DNA from 3 places in the Rhizobacter sp. P2_D12 genome. Region 3 is predicted to be linked to each of the others. Evidence: predicted binding sites of a transcription regulator. Region 3 holds the regulator's gene; each other region holds the start of a gene.
What was found. The regulator FliA, encoded in region 3, starts transcription of late flagellar genes. The targets are predictions, from matches to a motif close to CTAAAGTTTNNNNNNNNNNNGCCGNTA.
Positions count from the first base shown of each region.

Region 1: fliS (flagellar export chaperone FliS) is a predicted target of FliA. The motif match lies at 1,844-1,870, and genes of this name have one in related genera.
Region 2: AC1DYN_RS18520 (flagellin domain-containing protein) is a predicted target of FliA. The motif match lies at 1,921-1,947, and genes of this name have one in related genera.

Region 1 covers NZ_JBFUEB010000055.1:7,414-13,096, forward strand. Annotated here, with positions in the region: gene AC1DYN_RS18525 (flagellin N-terminal helical domain-containing protein) at 1-11, shown strand, start outside; gene fliD (flagellar filament capping protein FliD) at 191-1,603, shown strand; gene fliS (flagellar export chaperone FliS) at 1,908-2,324, shown strand; gene AC1DYN_RS18540 (flagellar protein FliT) at 2,391-2,690, shown strand; gene AC1DYN_RS18545 (flagellar brake protein) at 2,747-3,508, shown strand; gene AC1DYN_RS18550 (alpha/beta fold hydrolase) at 3,764-4,618, shown strand; gene AC1DYN_RS18555 (alanyl-tRNA editing protein) at 4,664-5,380, shown strand; gene AC1DYN_RS18560 (hybrid sensor histidine kinase/response regulator) at 5,415-5,683, shown strand, end outside.
Region 2 covers NZ_JBFUEB010000055.1:1,485-7,167, reverse strand. Annotated here, with positions in the region: gene AC1DYN_RS18525 (flagellin N-terminal helical domain-containing protein) at 1-589, opposite strand, end outside; gene AC1DYN_RS18520 (flagellin domain-containing protein) at 910-1,755, opposite strand; gene AC1DYN_RS18515 (O-linked N-acetylglucosamine transferase, SPINDLY family protein) at 2,160-4,112, shown strand; gene AC1DYN_RS18510 (class I SAM-dependent methyltransferase) at 4,109-5,611, shown strand.
Region 3 covers NZ_JBFUEB010000008.1:88,666-94,348, reverse strand. Annotated here, with positions in the region: partial or broken gene flhF (flagellar biosynthesis GTPase FlhF) at 1-1,465, shown strand, start outside; gene AC1DYN_RS04355 (MinD/ParA family ATP-binding protein) at 1,521-2,303, shown strand; gene AC1DYN_RS04350 (RNA polymerase sigma factor FliA) at 2,324-3,037, shown strand; gene AC1DYN_RS04345 (methyl-accepting chemotaxis protein) at 3,058-4,401, shown strand; gene AC1DYN_RS04340 (class I SAM-dependent methyltransferase) at 4,404-5,144, shown strand; gene AC1DYN_RS04335 (hypothetical protein) at 5,213-5,605, opposite strand; gene flgM (flagellar biosynthesis anti-sigma factor FlgM) at 5,611-5,683, opposite strand, start outside.

The DNA.
Region 1 (5,683 bases), on a different contig from region 3:
TGAAGGGCTGAAGAATCCGGACGGGACGGCGCGGCGCCGGAAAAAAATCCGCGCCCGGCCCTCAAGTTGCATCGCCGAACATCCGATACACGCGATATCGGACTCCCCGTTGGGGGGCCCATCCTTCTTTTAGGACTGTGGCAGCGAGGCTTCCTCCGCTTGCCGTCCACTCTTCCGAAAGGTTCCGGCCATGGCATCAGTTACTTCAGCAGGGATAGGCAGCGGACTGGACGTCGAATCCATCATCACCAAGTTGATGGCGGTCGAAAAGCTTCCGGTCACGCAGCTCCAGACCGAAGCGACCAAGATCCAGACCAAGATCTCGGCGTACGGCTCGGTGCAGTCGTCCGTCTCCGGTTTCCGCGACGCCGCGCTGGCGCTGACCAAGTCGGCGACCTGGAGCGCGACCACGGCCACCTCGGCCGACACCTCGGCGATCACGGTGTCCAGCGGCAGCAGCGCGGCCGCCGGCAACTACGCGGTCAGCGTGCAGAGCCTGGCCGCGTCGCAGTCGGTGGCCAGCACCAGCTTCGCATCGACCAGCTCCGTCGTCGGTGAGGGATCGCTCACCATCGACGTGGGCAGCTGGGACGTGGGCGAGCCGGGCTTCAAGGCCCGCGCGACCATCAATTCGATGAACATCGCGATCAGCGCGACCGACACGCTGGCCGACGTGCGCGACAAGATCAATGCGGCGGGCGGTGGCGTGTCCGCGTCCATCGTGACCGATTCCAGCGGTGCCCGCCTGGTGCTGTCGTCGACGTCCACCGGCGTCGCCAACGGCTTTCGGGTGACGGCCAGCGGCAGCGGCCCGTCGGCGTTCGCGTACGACGCGACCGACGGCTCGGCGGCAATGACGCGCACGCAGACGGCCGCCGATGCCAAGGCGAAGATCAACGGGCTGGACATCACCTCGGCCAGCAACACGCTGAACGACGTGGTGCAGGGCCTGACGATGAACCTGCAGAAGGTCACGACCGGCGACGTGCAGGTCAGCGTGGCCCAGGACAACACCTCGATCAAGAGTGCGATCACCAGCTTCGTGGCGGCCTACAACGGGCTGTCCTCGCTGTTGAAGAGCCAGACCAAGTACGACGACGCGACCAAGACCGCCGGCACGCTGCAGGGCGACAGCACGGCGGTGTCGCTGCAGCGCCAGCTGCGTTCGATGCTGACGGGGACCGGGACGGCCTCGAGCGCCTTTCCGACGCTGTCGTCGATGGGCCTCGAGATCCAGACCGACGGCACGCTGAAGGTGAGCGACACCAAGCTGAACAGCGCGCTGGCCAACCTGCCCGAGATGAAGAAGGCCTTCGCGAACAGCGACGTGGCCGATTCGGCGAACGATGGCTTCGCGCAGAAGCTGCGCGCGCTGGGCGACCAGGTCCTGGGCACCGACGGCGCGCTGGCCACCCGCACCGCCGGGCTGAACAGCACGCTGAAGGACAACGAGGGCCGGCAGGACGACATCACCACGCGGATGACGGACACCGAGAAGCGGCTGCGCGCGCAGTACACGGCGCTGGACACCAAGATGGCCGGCCTGAACACGCTGAGCACCTACATCACGCAGCAGATCGCCAYCTGGAACAAGAGTAGTTAGCCCCCCAGTCGCTTCGCTCCTGCCCCCAAGGGGCGCCACGCCTGGGCCCGGCAAAGCCGGATCCCGGCGCGTTGCTTGATGGGTGCTTCGCTGCGCTTGCACTGCTCCGTTCGGGCTGAGCTTGTCGAAGCCGGCGCACACTGCCGTTCGGGCTGAGCTTGTCGAAGCCTCATTCCGCCGCGCTCACGCCTGGTTTCACTTGAGGGCGAAATGGGCCCTGTTTCAGGCGGTTCCATCGGGCTAAAGGCTGCCCGGGCCGGGCCGATAAACAGTGCATCCAGTCACGACGCAGAAAGCCAACGACATGTTCGCTCCCGCCTACGCCGCATCGCCCTTCGGCCGCCGCCAGACCTACCAGGATGTGCAGGTCAGCACCGGCGTCGACGGCGCCTCGCCGCACCAGCTGATCGCGATGCTGTTCGACGGCCTGGTCGATTGCCTGGCCCAGGCCCGCGGCGCGATCCGTGCCGGCAACATCGAGGCCAAGGGACGTGCCATCGGGCGCGCCGTGCGCATCGTCGAGGAAGGCCTGAAGGGCGGGCTGAACCTGAAGGACGGCGGCCAGCTCGCCGCCAGCCTGAACGAGCTGTATGCCTACATGGCGCTGCGCCTGACGCAGGCCAACCTGCACAGCGACGAAGCGGCGCTGGAGGAATGTGCCCAGCTGGTCGAGCCCCTGCGCAGCGCGTGGGCCGAGATCTCGATGAAGACCGCCGCCTGAACGAACACCACCATGATGAAAACCTACAGCCAGATCGACCGGTCGAACGAGAGCGGAGACCACCCCATGAACAAGGCCCTGTTGAACTACTACGAGGCGATCGAGCGCGCCAGCCAGGACATGCTGGAGGCGGCACGCGTCGGCAACTGGGACCACGTGGTCAAGCTCGAAGGCGCCTGCGCCGTGCTGATCTCCCAGCTCAAGCATGCTGCCGCCCAGCGCCCGCTGGATTCGGAAGAGGCGCAGCTGAAGTCGCGCATCATGCAGCGTATCCTGGTGAACGACGCCGAGATCCGCCACCTGGCCGAACCCTGGCTGGAAGACCTGGACGCGCTGCTGGCCGGCAAGCCGAAAACCGTCCACTGAGCACCCCTTGAGCGGAAGGCCCGTGCGCACGGGCCCGATGCCGAACGGAGAAGAGCATGAGCTTGGACACCTTGCCGATGCCGCTGGACGCCCTGTCTGCCGCCCATGGCGGGCTGGAGGACTTTCGCATCACGGCGGTGCCCGAGGTGCTGGCGATGCTCAAGCGCCTGCAGGATGGCAACCTGCTCGTCAACCTGAACGGCAGCGACGGCTCGGTCTACACGACGACGCTGTGGTCGGTGGACCCGGCACGCGGCCTGATCAGCTTCAGCGCCGAGGCCGAAAGCAACCAGGTGCAGGCCCTGATCGAATCGGAGGACGCGGTCGTCGTCGCCTACCTCGACAGCATCAAGGTGCAGTTCGACGCGACCGGCCTGGTGATGGTGCACAGCGGCCGCAATGCGGTGCTGAACTGCGCGCTGCCGCGCGAGCTGTTCCGCTTCCAGCGCCGCAACGGCTACCGGGTGCGCCCGTTGCTGCGCAGCACGCCGACGGCGCGCGTGCGCCATCCGGCGATCCACGAGATGCCGCTCGCGCTGCGGGTGCTGGACGTCAGCATCGGCGGCTGCGCGCTGTTCCTGCCCGACGACGTGCCGCCGCTGCAACCCGGCGTGGTGCTGAACGGCGTGCAGATGGACCTGGACGTGGACACCCGCCTCAGCGTGGCGCTGCGGCTGCAGCACGTGACCTCGCTGAACCCGGAATCGCGCGGCGTGCGCCTGGGCTGCGAGATCGTCAACCCCGGCCACGACGTGGCGCGGCTGCTGCAGCGCTACATCGACCAGACCCAGAAGCGCCAGCGCATGCTGGGCGGCTGAACAGCCCCCCAGTCGCTTCGCTCCTGCCCCCAAGGGGCGCCACACCAGGGGCCTGGCAAAGCCAGTTCCCCGGCGCGTTGCTTGATGGGTCGCGTGCTGCGTTTGCTCCAATCCGGCACCGCCCCACACGACACCAGAGCGAGCGTAGCGCGCGACCCATCAAGCCACTCCCGCGGAGCCGGCTTTGCCGGGCCGCTGGGAGGCGCCCCTTGGGGGCAGGAGCGAAGCGACTGGGGGGCCATATAAGATCCGCTGATGCGAATCGAAATCGAGCCCGGTGTGCGGCTGTTTGTGGACGTCGAAGGCCCCGGCCTCATCCCTGAAGGCGACACCGTTCGCGAGAAACCCACCCTGGTGCTGCTGCACGGCGGCCCCGGCTTCGACCACGTCGCGTTCAAGCCGGCGTTCTCGCGCCTGGCCGACCTGGCCCAGGTCGTCTACTACGACCACCGCGGCCACGGCCTGAGCGACCGTCGCCCGAGCAGCGAATGGACGCTGGACACCTGGGCCGACGACGTGGTGCGCCTGTGCGACGCGCTCGGCGTCGTCAAGCCCATCGTGCTCGGCCAGTCGTTCGGCGGCTTCGTCGCGCAGCGCTACATCGCCCGCCACCCGGCGCACGCGGCCAAGGTGATCCTGTCCAGCACCGCCGGCAGCATGGCGATGCCGCGCAAGCTGGCGATGTTCGAGCAGCTCGGCGGCCCCGAGGCGCGCCGCATCGCCGAACGCTTCTGGGCCGACCCGAGCGAGGCCAACACCGCCGTCTACCAGCAGGTGTGCAAGCCGCTCTACAACCCGAGCCTCGTCGGCCGTACCGACCTGGGGCCGTGGCGCTTCACCGCCCCCGAGATCCTGCAGGCCTTCATCCGCGGCGAACAGCAGCAGATGAACTTGCTGCCCGGCCTGGCGCAAGCCCGCTGCCCGGTGCTGGTGATGGCCGGCGAGCTCGACCCGGTGTGCCCGCTGGAAGACGCCCGCGACATCGCCGAGGCGCTGCCGCCGCAGTGGATGCAGTTCCACGCCTTCCCCGGCATCGGCCACGGCGCCTGGCGCGAGAAACCCGACGACGCGTTTCAAGTGCTGCGCCGCTTCATCTCCGAAGCCGGTTGACGGCATGATGTCGGGTCTGCTGCAACGATCCACCCGCCTGCCGCCATGACCGAAGAACTGTTCCGCGAAGACGCCTCCCTGGACCACTGCGAGGCCCGCATCACCGTGCTGGACGCGCAGGGCGTGCAGCTCGACCGCACCGTGTTCTATCCGCTGGGCGGCGGCCAGGCCGGCGACCGCGGCGAGCTGCAGTTGCCCGACGGGCGCGTGCTGCAGGTCGCCGACACGCGCAAGGGCGCCGCGCCGGGCGAGATCGTCCACGTGCCGGCGCCTGGGCAGGAGGCGCTGCTGGCCAGCCTGGCCGTCGGCCAGCCGGTGACGGCCCGCATCGACCGCCAGCGGCGCGCGCGCCACATGCGCTTCCACACCGCGACGCACCTGCTGTGCGCGCTGGTGCCGCACCAGGTCGACGGCTGCTCGATCACCGCCGACTCGGCGCGGCTCGATTTCCACATGACCGAGCCGCTCGACAAGGAGACGCTGAGCGCCGGCATCGCCCGCCTGGTGGCCGAGGCCCACCCGGTGCGCCACCGCTGGATCAGCGAGGACGAGCTGGATGCCAACCCTGGCCTCGTGCGCAGCATGAGCGTGCAGCCGCCGCGCGGGCTGGGCCGCGTGCGCGTGCTGGAGATCGAAGGCGTCGACCTGCAGCCCTGCGGCGGCACGCACGTCGCCAACACCGCCGACATCGGCGCGGTGGTGGTGACCAAGATCGAGAAGAAATCGGCGATGACGCGCCGCGTGGTGCTCGGTTTCGCATGAACAGGATCCCGCTGTCGATCGGACGAGGCTGGTCATGACAGACGAAAGAGAGTTGCGCTGGGCGGACACGAGGTGGGGCGAGCACCCGCCGGCGCTGCCCACGCTCGACCCGGTGCTGATGGCCGTGCTGCTGGAGCACATCAACACCCGCGTCGCCGTGGTCGGTCGCGACTGGCGCTATGCGTACGCCAACCTCGAGGCGCTGCGCTTCATGGGCCTGCCGGCCGAGCGCGTGATCGGGCGCCACATGTCCGAGGTGCTCGACGAGGGCGTCTACCGCAGCTTCGTGCCGATCTTCGAGCG
Region 2 (5,683 bases), on a different contig from region 3:
TGCTGTCGATCACGGTCGCGAGCATCGTCGAGTCGGTCGTGCTGTCGATCACGGTCGTCGCCGCGGTCACCGCGGTGATCGAGGCATCGACCGTCAGGTCGACGGTGTTGATGTCGATCGTGTCGTTGACCGTCGTGTTGGCGCCGACCTGGAAGGTCTGGACGCCGGTCGACGCGAGGATCGGCTGGCCGTTGAACGTGGTGCCGGCGAGCACGCGGCCGATTTCGGCCGACAGCTGCTGGAATTCCTTGTTCAGGGAGTCCTTGTCGCTGCCGCTGTTGGTCGAGTTGCGAGCCTGCACCGACAGTTCGCGCATGCGCTGCAGCGCGTCGCCCACCTTGGACAGCGCACCTTCAGCGGTCTGCGCCAGCGAGATGCCGTCGTTGGCATTGCGCACCGCGACGTTCATGCCGCGCACCTGCGCGTTCATGCGTTCGGCGATGGCCAGGCCCGCGGCGTCGTCCTTGGCGGAGTTGACGCGCAAGCCGGACGACAGGCGCTGCATCGAGACGGCCAGCGCGGACTGGGATGAATTCAGGTTTCGTTGCGCATTCAGCGAAACGATGTTCGTGTTGATGGTTTGTGGCATGAAGCACTCCTCAAGAATCAATGACTCCCGGCGAAATGCGCCGGCGCTTGCCGCAGGGGGGTGATGCCCTGCGTCAGACCCGGCGCGAATCACCGTTGGTCACCGACATGAAAGGTGTGCTGCTGCACACCGCCCCGTCAGCATCCTTCAGTGGATCCGGACCGCAGATCCCGGGCGAGGAACCTGTGGAAGTGATTGTTCCGAGAACTGGAGCGGTCCTAAACCGGGAAATGAGCCGGTCTGACCCGCCAATTCGAGCCGCGAAACGAAAAAGCCCCGCCCGGTTTCCCGGGCGGGGCCTTGGAAGCGAGCCTGGCGGCTTACTTCAGCAGCGACAGCACTTGCTGCGGCAGCTGGTTGGCTTGCGCCACCATCGCCGTGCCGGCCTGCTGCAGGATCTGGGCCCGCGACAGGTTCGACGTTTCGGACGCGAAGTCGGCGTCGGTGATGCGGCTCTTGGCAGCCGACTGGTTCTCGACCGAGGTCTGCAGGTTCGAGATCACCGAGTCGAAGCGGTTCTGCGCCGCACCGTACATGGCGCGCTCGCTGTTCACCTTGTCGATCGCGCCGTCGATGTTGTCGATGACGGTCTTCAGCGAAGCCGAGTTCGTCGTGCTGTCGATCACCACGGTGTTGGCCGTCACGGCGGTGATGCTGGCATCGGCCGTCATGTCGGTCGTCGTCACGGTGATGACGTCGTTGGTCGTGGTGTTGGCACCGATCTGGAAGTCCTTGGCACCGGCGCTGGCGCCGATGATGGCGATGCCGTTGAAGGTCGTGCCGCCCAGCACGCGGGTGATTTCCGCGCTCAGCTGCTGGAATTCCTTGTTCAGCGAATCCTTGTCGCTGTCGCCGTTCGTGCCGTTGCGGGCCTGGACAGCCAGTTCACGCATGCGCTGCAGCGAGTCGCCGACCTTGCCCAGCGCGCCTTCAGCGGTCTGCGCCAGCGAGATGCCGTCGTTGGCGTTGCGGATCGCGACGTTCATGCCGCGGACCTGGGCGCCCATGCGCTCCGAGATCGCGAGGCCGGCGGCGTCGTCCTTGGCGCTGTTGACGCGCAGGCCGGAAGACAGGCGCTGCATCGCGGTCGACAGCGAGTTCTGGGTGGTCGACAGATTGCGTTGTGCATTCAGCGACGTGACGTTGGTGTTGACTGACATTGCCATTTGAAAAACTCCAATAACGGTTGAACTGAGACCCGGCTGAGAGCGCCGGCATTGCCTCGGCAGATTGGTTTCTCTACCGCTTTCCTCTCTGCCTAAACGACCGCCCACCCAGGTGTGCGGCTTGCTGCGCCCGGCTTTCTTGTTGCCTGCCGGACCCCGGCGCCGTTTCTGCGTCGCCGTTGGAGGCTTTATCGGACCGCCACTTTCTGGACTTGAGACCTGCCCTCCAAAATTTCTGGGCAATCCCCCGAACAACGGGACTGGGACCCTGCATCTATCTGCATTTGCGGCCGGAACTTGAGGGTCTGCGAAGACGTTTCGGAATGTGTCCAAGCGCCGAACTGGCAGGCATCCGCGGCGCATCTCCGCGGCTTCGCCCGACGGGCGCTTCCTAGAATTTCGCGATGCATACCAAGCCCCACAAGCCGTCGTCCCCCGCCCGCAGCGCCCAGCGCGACTGGGAGGAAGGCGTGGTCCACGCCAAGGCCGGCGACTGGGCGCGCGCCGAGACCGCCTTCCACCGCGCCAGCCAGCGCAACCCGCGCGACCACCTGTTCCTGCTGAACCTCGCGCGTGCGCAGATGAAGAACGGCGCGCACGACAAGGCCTTGGCCAGCGCGCAGAAGGCGCTGGCGCTGCGGCCCGACGATGCGATCGCCCGCATGATCGCGGCCGACTGCCTGAGTGCGCAGCACCGCTATGCCGAGGCTGCGAGCTGCCTGCAGCAGCAACCCGAGCAGACGCCGCGCGGCGCCGAGTATTGGCAGAACCTGGGCGAAGCGCTGTTCAATGCCGGCCAGCACCAGGCGGCGATCGCCGCGCTGTTCGAGGCGCTGTCGCGCAACGTCGACCATGCGCTGTCGCACTACCGGCTCGGCCTGTCGTTCAACTCGCTGGGCATGAAGACCGAAGCCACCGAGTGCTTCCGCACCGCGCTCGTGCTGGGCCTGGGCAGCGGCGACCTGGCGGCGCAGGGCCTGCTGGCCTTCGTCGAACGCGAGCTGTGCCGCTGGCAGAACGCGCAGGCCGACGTGGCTGCGCTGCAGCGCAGCGCCACCGCGCTGCCGGACGACGCCGCCAGCTGGGCCTCGGTGTTCGCACAGGTCACGCTGACCGACGATCCGCTCACGCAGCTGCGCGTCGCGCGCTCGTGCTGGCGCTTCCAGGTGCAGCGCGTCGAGCCGCTGCCGCCGCTGGCGCCTCGCCCGCTGCCCGCGCGCCTGCGCGTGGGCTTTGTTTCCGCCGATTTCCACCAGCATGCCACCGCGGTGCTGATGGCCGAGGTGTTCGAGAAGCTCGACCGCAGCCGCTTCGAGATCACCTTGTACTCGCACGGCCCCGAGGACGGCAGCCCGATGCGCGAGCGGCTGCGCCGCGGCGCCGACCGCTTCGCCGACGTGGCCAGGCGCAGCGATCTCGAGGTCGCCCAGCAGGTGCGCCACGACGGCATCGACGTGCTGGTCGACCTGAAGGGCCACACGCGCGACGGCCGCCTGCCGATCTTCGCGCACCGCGCCGCGCCGGTGCAGGCGAGCTTCCTCGGCTTCCCCGGCACGACCGGTGCCGCCAGCGCCGACGGCATCGACTACTTCATCGGCGACGCGATCGTCTCGCCGCTGGAGCACGCCGCGCACTACAGCGAGAAGCTCGCGCTGATGCCCGGCTGCTACCAGCCGAACGACCGCCAGCGCCCGCTGCCCGGCCCGTACAGCCGCGCCCAGGCCGGCCTGCCGGAGGACGCGCTGGTGCTGTGCGGCTTCAACCAGCCGTTCAAGCTGTCGCCCGAGGTGTTCGACAGCTGGTGCCGCCTGCTGCACCGGCTGCCGGGTGCCGTGCTGTGGCTGCTGCAGTGGAACGAGCACGCGCCCGGCCAGCTGCGCGCCGAGGCCGCCGCGCGCGGCATCGACCCGCAGCGCCTGGTGTTCGCGCCGAAGATCGGGCTGCGCGAGCACCTGAGCCGGCTCGCGCTGGCCGACCTGTTCATCGACACCTGGCCCTGCAACGGCCACACCACCGCCAGCGATGCGCTGTGGGCCGGCGTGCCGGTCGTCACGTACGAAGGCGAGACCTTCGCGTCGCGCGTGGCGGCCAGCCTGCTGGCCGCGGTGGGCCTGCCGCAGCTCGCCTGCCCGAGCATCGCCGACTACGAGGCCCGCATCCTCGCGCTGGCCGCCGACGCGCCCGCCCGCGCCGCGCTGCGCGCCCACCTGGTCGCGGCCCGCGACACCGCGCCGCTGTTCGACAGCGACACCTGGACGCGCGACTTCGGCCGCCTGCTGTGGGCGATGGCCGAGCGCTGGTCGCAAGGCCTGCCGCCCGACCACCTCGCGCTGCCCGCCGAAGGAGCCCCCGCATGAACGGCCTGCCCGACATCCACCTGAGCATCGTGCAGCCGCCCGGCTACGTGCATTCGCTCGGTTTCCTCGACCAGGCGCGCTACTTCCGCCACCAGTTCCGCCGCCTGGGCGCCAACGTGACGCTGGCAAAGAACCGGCTGCGCCACGACGCGGTGAACCTGGTGTTCGGCGCCCACCTCGGCTTCGACACCGGGCTGCGCGAGCGCTACACCTGCCTGTTCGTGAATCTGGAGCAGCTGGGCCGCGGCGGCGCCGCGCTGGGCGAGGACTACGTCAAGCTGCTGGCCGCCTCGGCGGTAATCGAGTACGACGCCGACAACATCGCCGCGTACACGACGCATGCCGACGACGTGCCGCTGTTCCCGCTGCTGTACGCGCCCTACCTGAAGCCGGAGCAGGCCGTGCCGCTGGAAGAGCGCCCGATCGACCTGCTGTTCATCGGCAGCATGAACGAGCGCCGGCGCGAGATGCTGCAGCGCATCGAGGCCAGCGGCCGGCGCGTCGCGCTGTTCGACCAGCCGCTATACGGCCCCGAGCGCGACGAGGTGATCCTGCAGGCGAAGGCGGTGGTCAACCTGCACTTCTACCCGTCCAGCCGCTTCGAGCAGGCGCGCGTGTCGCACTGCCTGTCGCTGGGCACGCCGGTGCTGTCCGAGCGCCGCGCGCAGACGCGGCCGCATGCGGCCTTCGAAGACTGCGTGACCTGGTTCGACGAGGCCAGCCTGGCGGAGATGTTCGGCAGCCATTTCGGCACGCCGGCGTTCTTCGAGCAGGCGCGCGCGCAACTGCAGCGCTTCGAGGCCACCGATCCGGTCGAGGCCTATGCCGACATCCTGGCCTTCGCCGCCGGCTACGGCCGGGTGCACCAGGAGCGCCGGCCGCAGCTGGCCTGGCAGCCGCTGCGCATCAACCTCGGCTCGGGCAAGGACTACAAACCGGGCTGGCTGAACATCGACATCCTCGAGCGCGCCCAGCCCGACCTGGTGCTCGACCTGGGCCAGCCGGTGACCTGGCCGGTGCAGGCCCGCTCGTCCTATGGCGGCGACATGCTGCTGCAGCAAGGCAGCGCCGAGCTGGTGTTCGCGAACAACGTGCTCGAGCACGTGCCCGACCTGCCGCAGCTGATGGGCAATTGCCTGGCGCTGCTGAAGACCGGCGGCAGCTTCATCATCGAGGTGCCGTACGAGCACGCCCCCACCGCCTGGCAGGACCCGACCCACCTGCGGGCGCTGAACGAGAAATCGTGGCTGTACTACACCGACTGGTTCTGGTACCTGGGCTGGTTCGAGCACCGCTTCCAGCTGGCGCAGTTCGGCTACCTCGACGACGGCCTGCGCGAATGCCAGAAGGACAAGGCTGCCTTCATGCGCGTGGTGCTGACCAAGGTGGAAACGACGCCGCGCGAGCGCACCACGGCCCGCGTCATGCGGGCAGATTTCGCGTTGCCGGACGACATGAGCGACCGCTACGCCGCCGACCTGGCCGCCATCCAGGCCTGAAACGCCCCCGCCCGACCCCGAAAGACCGCCACGCGCGGTCTTTTTTTCGTTCTGCGACAAGGACTTGCGCGC
Region 3 (5,683 bases):
CCGCCCGGCCCCGGCCCCGCAGCAGCCGCAGCACAACCCCGAGGAAATCACCGACGACGTGGCCCGCCTGTCGATGAGCACGCTGTCGTTCCAGGATTACGTGCGCGAGCGCATGCTCAAGCGCCGCCAGGCCGCCATGCAGCAACAGCACGGCCGCGACAACGAACCCAGCTTCATGCCCGACGACGAGCCGTCGCTGCCCACCGCGCTGGAACAGCGCCTGGCCGAGCGCCAGGCCATGCACCCGGTGCCGGCCCAGCACGCGCCGATCCAGGCCGTCGGCGGCCGCAGCCCCGCACTGCGCGAGCCGCCGGTGCTGCGCGAAGAGATCCGCGTGCAGCAGCAACAGGCCGCCGCCGCACAAGCCCACGCACAGGCCCAGGCACACGCACACGCACACGCACACGCCCAGGCGCAGGCCCATGCCGCTGCCCCCGCCTATGCTCCCGCGCCGGTGCCGGCCGCCCCCGTGGTCTCGCTGGCCGATGCCCGCTCCACGGTCAATGCCAGCGCGCGCCGCGACCAGCAGGACATGATGAACGAGCTGCGCTCGATGAAGGGCCTGATCGAAGAGCGCTTCGGCGCGCTGGCGTTCATGGAGAAGCTGCAGCGCCAGCCCGCCCAGGCGCTGCTGATCCAGAAGCTGCTCGACAGCGGCTTCTCGCCGGCGCTGATCCGCAAGCTGGCCGAAAGCCTGCCCAACGACGTCAGCGACGAGACCGCCTGGGCCGCCAACATCCTCGAGCGCAACCTGCTGACCGGCGAGAACGAGGCCGCGCTCGAAGACCAGGGCGGCGTCTACGCGCTGATCGGCTCCACCGGCGTCGGCAAGACCACCAGCGCCGCCAAGATCGCCGCCGCCTTCGCCACCAAGCACGGCGCCGCCAACCTCGGCCTGATCACGCTCGATGCCTACCGGGTCGGCGCCCACGAACAGCTGCGCGCCTATGGCCGCATCCTCGGCGTGCCGGTGCACACCGCGCACGACCGCGCCTCGCTCGAAGACCTGCTGGAACTGCTGGCGGCCAAGAAGATGGTGCTGATCGACACCGCCGGCATGGCGCAGCGCGACAGCCGCACCCGCGAGCTGCTGGACATGCTGGCCCACCGCTCGATCCAGAAGCTGCTGGTCGTGAACGCCGCCGCCCAGGGCGAGACCATCGAGGACGTGATGGTGTCCTACCGCGCCGCCGCCTGCAAAGGCATCGTGCTGTCCAAGCTCGACGAAGCCGTCAAGCTGGCCCCGGCGCTGGACGCGCTGATCCGCCACAAGCTGAAGGTCGTCGGCGTCGCCAACGGCCAGCGCGTGCCGGAAGACTGGCACCGCCTGTCGGCCCACGCGCTGGTGCATCGCGCGCTGCGCGCCAACACCGGCAGCGCCTACCGCATGGATGCCGACGACGTGAACCTGATCTTCACGGCGCGCCAGCCGGTGCTGCGCACGCGCGGTTCCCTGCACGCCTGATCCGCACCGTTCGATCGAGCAGAACAACAAACCCCACGACCGTCCACAGCGCCCCATGCACGACGCCTACGACTCCTCGTTCCCGCAAGACCAGGCCCACGGCCTGCGCCAGCTGTTCGGCCAGACGCGCGTGCGTTTCGTGCCGGTGGTCGCCAACCCGAACATGGCGTTCGGCGGCGTGATGCTGGAACGCCTGTGCACCGCCTTCGGCGAGCTCGGCGCCCACGTGCTGGTGATCGACGCGTCCGACCGCGCGCCGGCCCCGGCCGAGCTGACGGCCGTCGGCCTGACCGGCTGCGTCGAGCCGCTGTCGCACCAGGTGTCGTACCTGGCCGCGCGCGGCCTGCCGCTGCGCTACGTCGATGCGCACGGCAGCACCGCCAACTTCCTGCACGCCGCGGCCGACGCCGCGCCGCATGCCGACGTGGTGCTGGTGCACGCCACCGAGACCGACCTGTGCCGCCTCTTCATGCGCAGCGAGGCCCGCCCGCTGCTGCTGGCCGACGACCGCCCCGCCAGCGTGACCCACGCCTATGCCGCGATGAAGCTGCTGACGCAGCGCGCCGGCCTGCTGGTGCACGACCTGCTGCTGGGCGCCGCGCCGAGCTCGCCGCGTGCCGAACGCATCGCGCAGCAGATCGCTTCCTGTGCCGATGGCTTCCTGGGCGCCGTGCTGCGCGACTGGATGCACATCGATCCCGCATCCGACGTCAACGATCCGCCGCCGCAAGCCCTGCGCCGCTGGGCCCGCGACGTGCTGCAGCCTGCCGCTGCCGAAACCAGCCTGCACACCGGCCACCCGGTGTACCGCGAGTTTCCGCAACAGGCCCTGAACTGAATTCCCCCGGAGCTGACCCCATGTACACCGCCAAAGGCCAACTCGACGTCAACACGATGCTCAAGCAGTACAGCCCGCTGGTGCGCCGACTCGCGCACCAGATGATCGCCAAGCTGCCTGCCAACGTCGAGATCGACGACCTGATCCAGGTCGGCATGATCGGCCTGACCGACGCGCTGAGCCGCTTCGACGCGGCCCAGGGCGTGCAGTTCGAGACCTTCGCGACGCAGCGCATCCGCGGCGCGATGCTCGACGAGCTGCGCGGCAACGATTACCTGTCGCGCGGCACGCGCAAGCAGCAGCGCACCATCGAATCGGCGGTGCACAAGCTCGAGCAGAGGCTCGGCCGCGCGCCCGCCGAGAGCGAGATCGCCCGCGAGATGGGCGTCACGCTGGCCGAATACCAGGAACTGCTGGGCAAGGTGCGCGGCACCCAGCTGGTTTACCTGGAGGACATGTCGGGCGACGATGGCGACAATGACTACCTCGACCGGCACGTCGCCGACGAAGGCCTGAACCCGCTCGCGCAGCTGCAGGACCAGCGCATGCGCGAGGCCCTGGTCGAAGGCATCAAGACGCTGCCCGAGCGCGAGCAGTACGTGATGAGCATGTACTACGAGCACGACATGAACCTGAAGGAAATCGCGGCCGTGCTGAAGGTGACCGAATCGCGCGTCTGCCAGCTGCACAGCCAGTCCATCGCCCGGCTTCGCGTGAAGCTGCGCGAATGGTGATCCAAAAGAAAAGAGACCCCATGTTTGCCATGTTCAGGAAGGCGCCCGACACGCAGCCGATCGAGCCGCTGGTCGAGCACACCGGCCCCGATCTGCGCGCCGCCGTGCAGTCCATCGGCAAGCAGGCGTCCAGCGTGGGCCGCGACGCGGCCGAGGTGCGCGGCCTGCTCGACGACGCCAGCAAGGTGTCGACGCGCCAGGCCCAGGCCGTCAGCGTGCTGGCCGGCCAGCTGGGCGAGATCACGCGGGCCCAGCAGGCGATCGGCGACGTGACGTCCGGCAGCCTGGATGCGGTCGGCCGCGCGCGCGAGGCGGTCGAGGCCGTCGGCACCGAGGTGTCGGGCATCGTCGACACGCTGCGCCAGGTGGCCGAGGCCGCCGGCGAGATCACGCAGATCGCCTTGCAGACCCGGCTGGTGGCGTTCAACGCCTCGGTCGAGGCCAAGCGCGCCGGCGAGGCCGGGCGCGGCTTCGGCGTGGTCGCCGATGCGGTGAAGGACCTGGCCTCGAAGGTCGAGGGCTCGTCCAAGGCCATCATGAGGACGGTGGGCGACCTGGACACGCGCATCGAGGCCTTGTCGCGCGAGATCCAGTCGCGCCCGGGCGGTGCGGAGCAGGGCGGGTTCCACAAGGCGCTGGCCGACGTGGAGGCCGGTGTCGCCAGCATCACCGCGGCGGCCGCGCAAAGCCGCCAGATCTGCGACGGCGTCAACGCGCAGATGGGCACGATGCAGTCGGAGATCCAGCAGACCACGTCCGCGCTCGACAGCGCGATGCGCCGCAGCGAGGCCTTCCTGAAGGTCTCCGAGCACCTGATCGAGCTGGTGGCCGAATGCGGCATCGAGACCGAGGACACGCCATTCATCCAGGCCGCGATGGACGCGGCCGCGCAGATCGGCAAGCTGCTCGAGGATTCGGTGCGCACGCAGACGATCTCGCTGGCCGACCTGTTCGACGAGCAGTACAAGCCGCTGGCCGGCACCAGCCCGGCGCAGCACCTGACGCGTTTCGTCGAGCTGGCCGACCGCTTGTTCCCGCAGGTGCAGGAGCGCGTGCTGGCGCTGAGCCCGAAGGTGGTGTTCTGCATCTCGGTCGACCGCAACGGCTACGTCGCGACGCACAACAAGAAGTACTGCCACCCGCAGCGCGGCGACCTGGCCTGGGACACGGCCAACAGCCGCTACCGCCGCATCTTCAACGACCGCACCGGCCTGGCGTCGGCGCGCAACCAGCGCCCGTTCCTGCTGCAGACCTACCGCCGCGACATGGGCGGCGGCCAGTTCGTGCTGCTGAAGGAAGCCGCGGCGCCGATCACGGTGCAGGGCCGGCACTGGGGCGGCGTGCGGCTGGCGTTCAACTTCTAGACGTGATCTGGCCGCTGCCGGCACTGACCGCCTGGGCCCTGGCCTGGGCATTGTTCGTTGGGCTGCGGCATCTCGATGTGCCGGGGAGCGTGGCGCTGCTGCTCGCGACCGGGCTCGGCGGCGTGCTTGCGCTGACCGCCGGCACGCGCTGGCGGCGGGTGTTCGTTGCACTCGGCTTTCCGCTGTCCTTGCTGGCCTCGGGCTTGGCCGGTGCGTTGCCGGCCTGGGCCTGGCTGCTGCCGCTGGCCGTCCTGCTGGCGATCTACCCCTTGCATGCCTGGCGCGATGCGCCGGTGTTCCCGACGCCGCGCGGCGCGCTGGACGGGCTGGCGCGGCTCGCACCGTTGCCGGACGGGGCGCGGGTCGTCGATGCCGGCTGCGGGCTGGGGGATGGCTTGCGCGAACTGCACGCCGCGTACCCGACGGCGCGGCTCGACGGCATGGAATGGAGCTGGCCGCTGCGGCTGGCTTGCGCGTTGCGCTGCCGCGTGTCGGGCATTCCGGCGCGGGTCACGCGGGCCGACATCTGGGCCGCGGACTGGTCAGCGTACGAGATGGTCTACCTGTTCCAGCGGCCGGAGAGCATGGGACGGGCGGTGGAGAAGGCGCAGCGACAGTTGCGCGCGGGCGCCTGGCTGGCGAGCCTGGAGTTCGAGGCGCAGGGGTTGCGCGCTGCGGCGCGTCACACCTGTCCGGATGGCCGGCCGGTGTGGTTGTATCGGGTGCCGTTCACGGCGAAGTGACCGACGAAACCCGGATTGGCATCCGGGCCACGAGATGGGTAGCCCGGATGCCAATCCGGGACCGTCATTCAAGCTTGAATCACGCCGCCGCGACCGCGGTCACCGGACCCCATCGCGGAATACACCGCCGCCGGCCGCTCGCGCGGCATCAGCACGTCGATCGCGCGGTCCAGTGCGGCCGTGGCACGCGCCAGCGACTCGCGCTGCGCCGCCACCAGCCCGCCGGCCATCATCAGCCGCTCGCGCAGCGGCGTCGGCACCGGGCCGTTGCGGGCCGCCAGCGTGAAATGGTCCACCGCGCGCGCGAGCGAGCGGTGCAGTTCGGTGGCATGCAGGTCGATGGCGTCGCTGTCGCGCGAGCGCAGCGCTTCGCCCAGCGAAGCCAGTTGGGTCTCGACCGCGCCGAGCGTCGTCTCAAGCTCGGGCGTGGTTTCGTACGCGGGAATCACCGGATGCTGCATGGTGCTCAGCTCGACACCTTGCCCAGCACCTCGTTGGCGTTGGCGATCAACTTGTCGGCGATGGCTTCCGGGTTGACC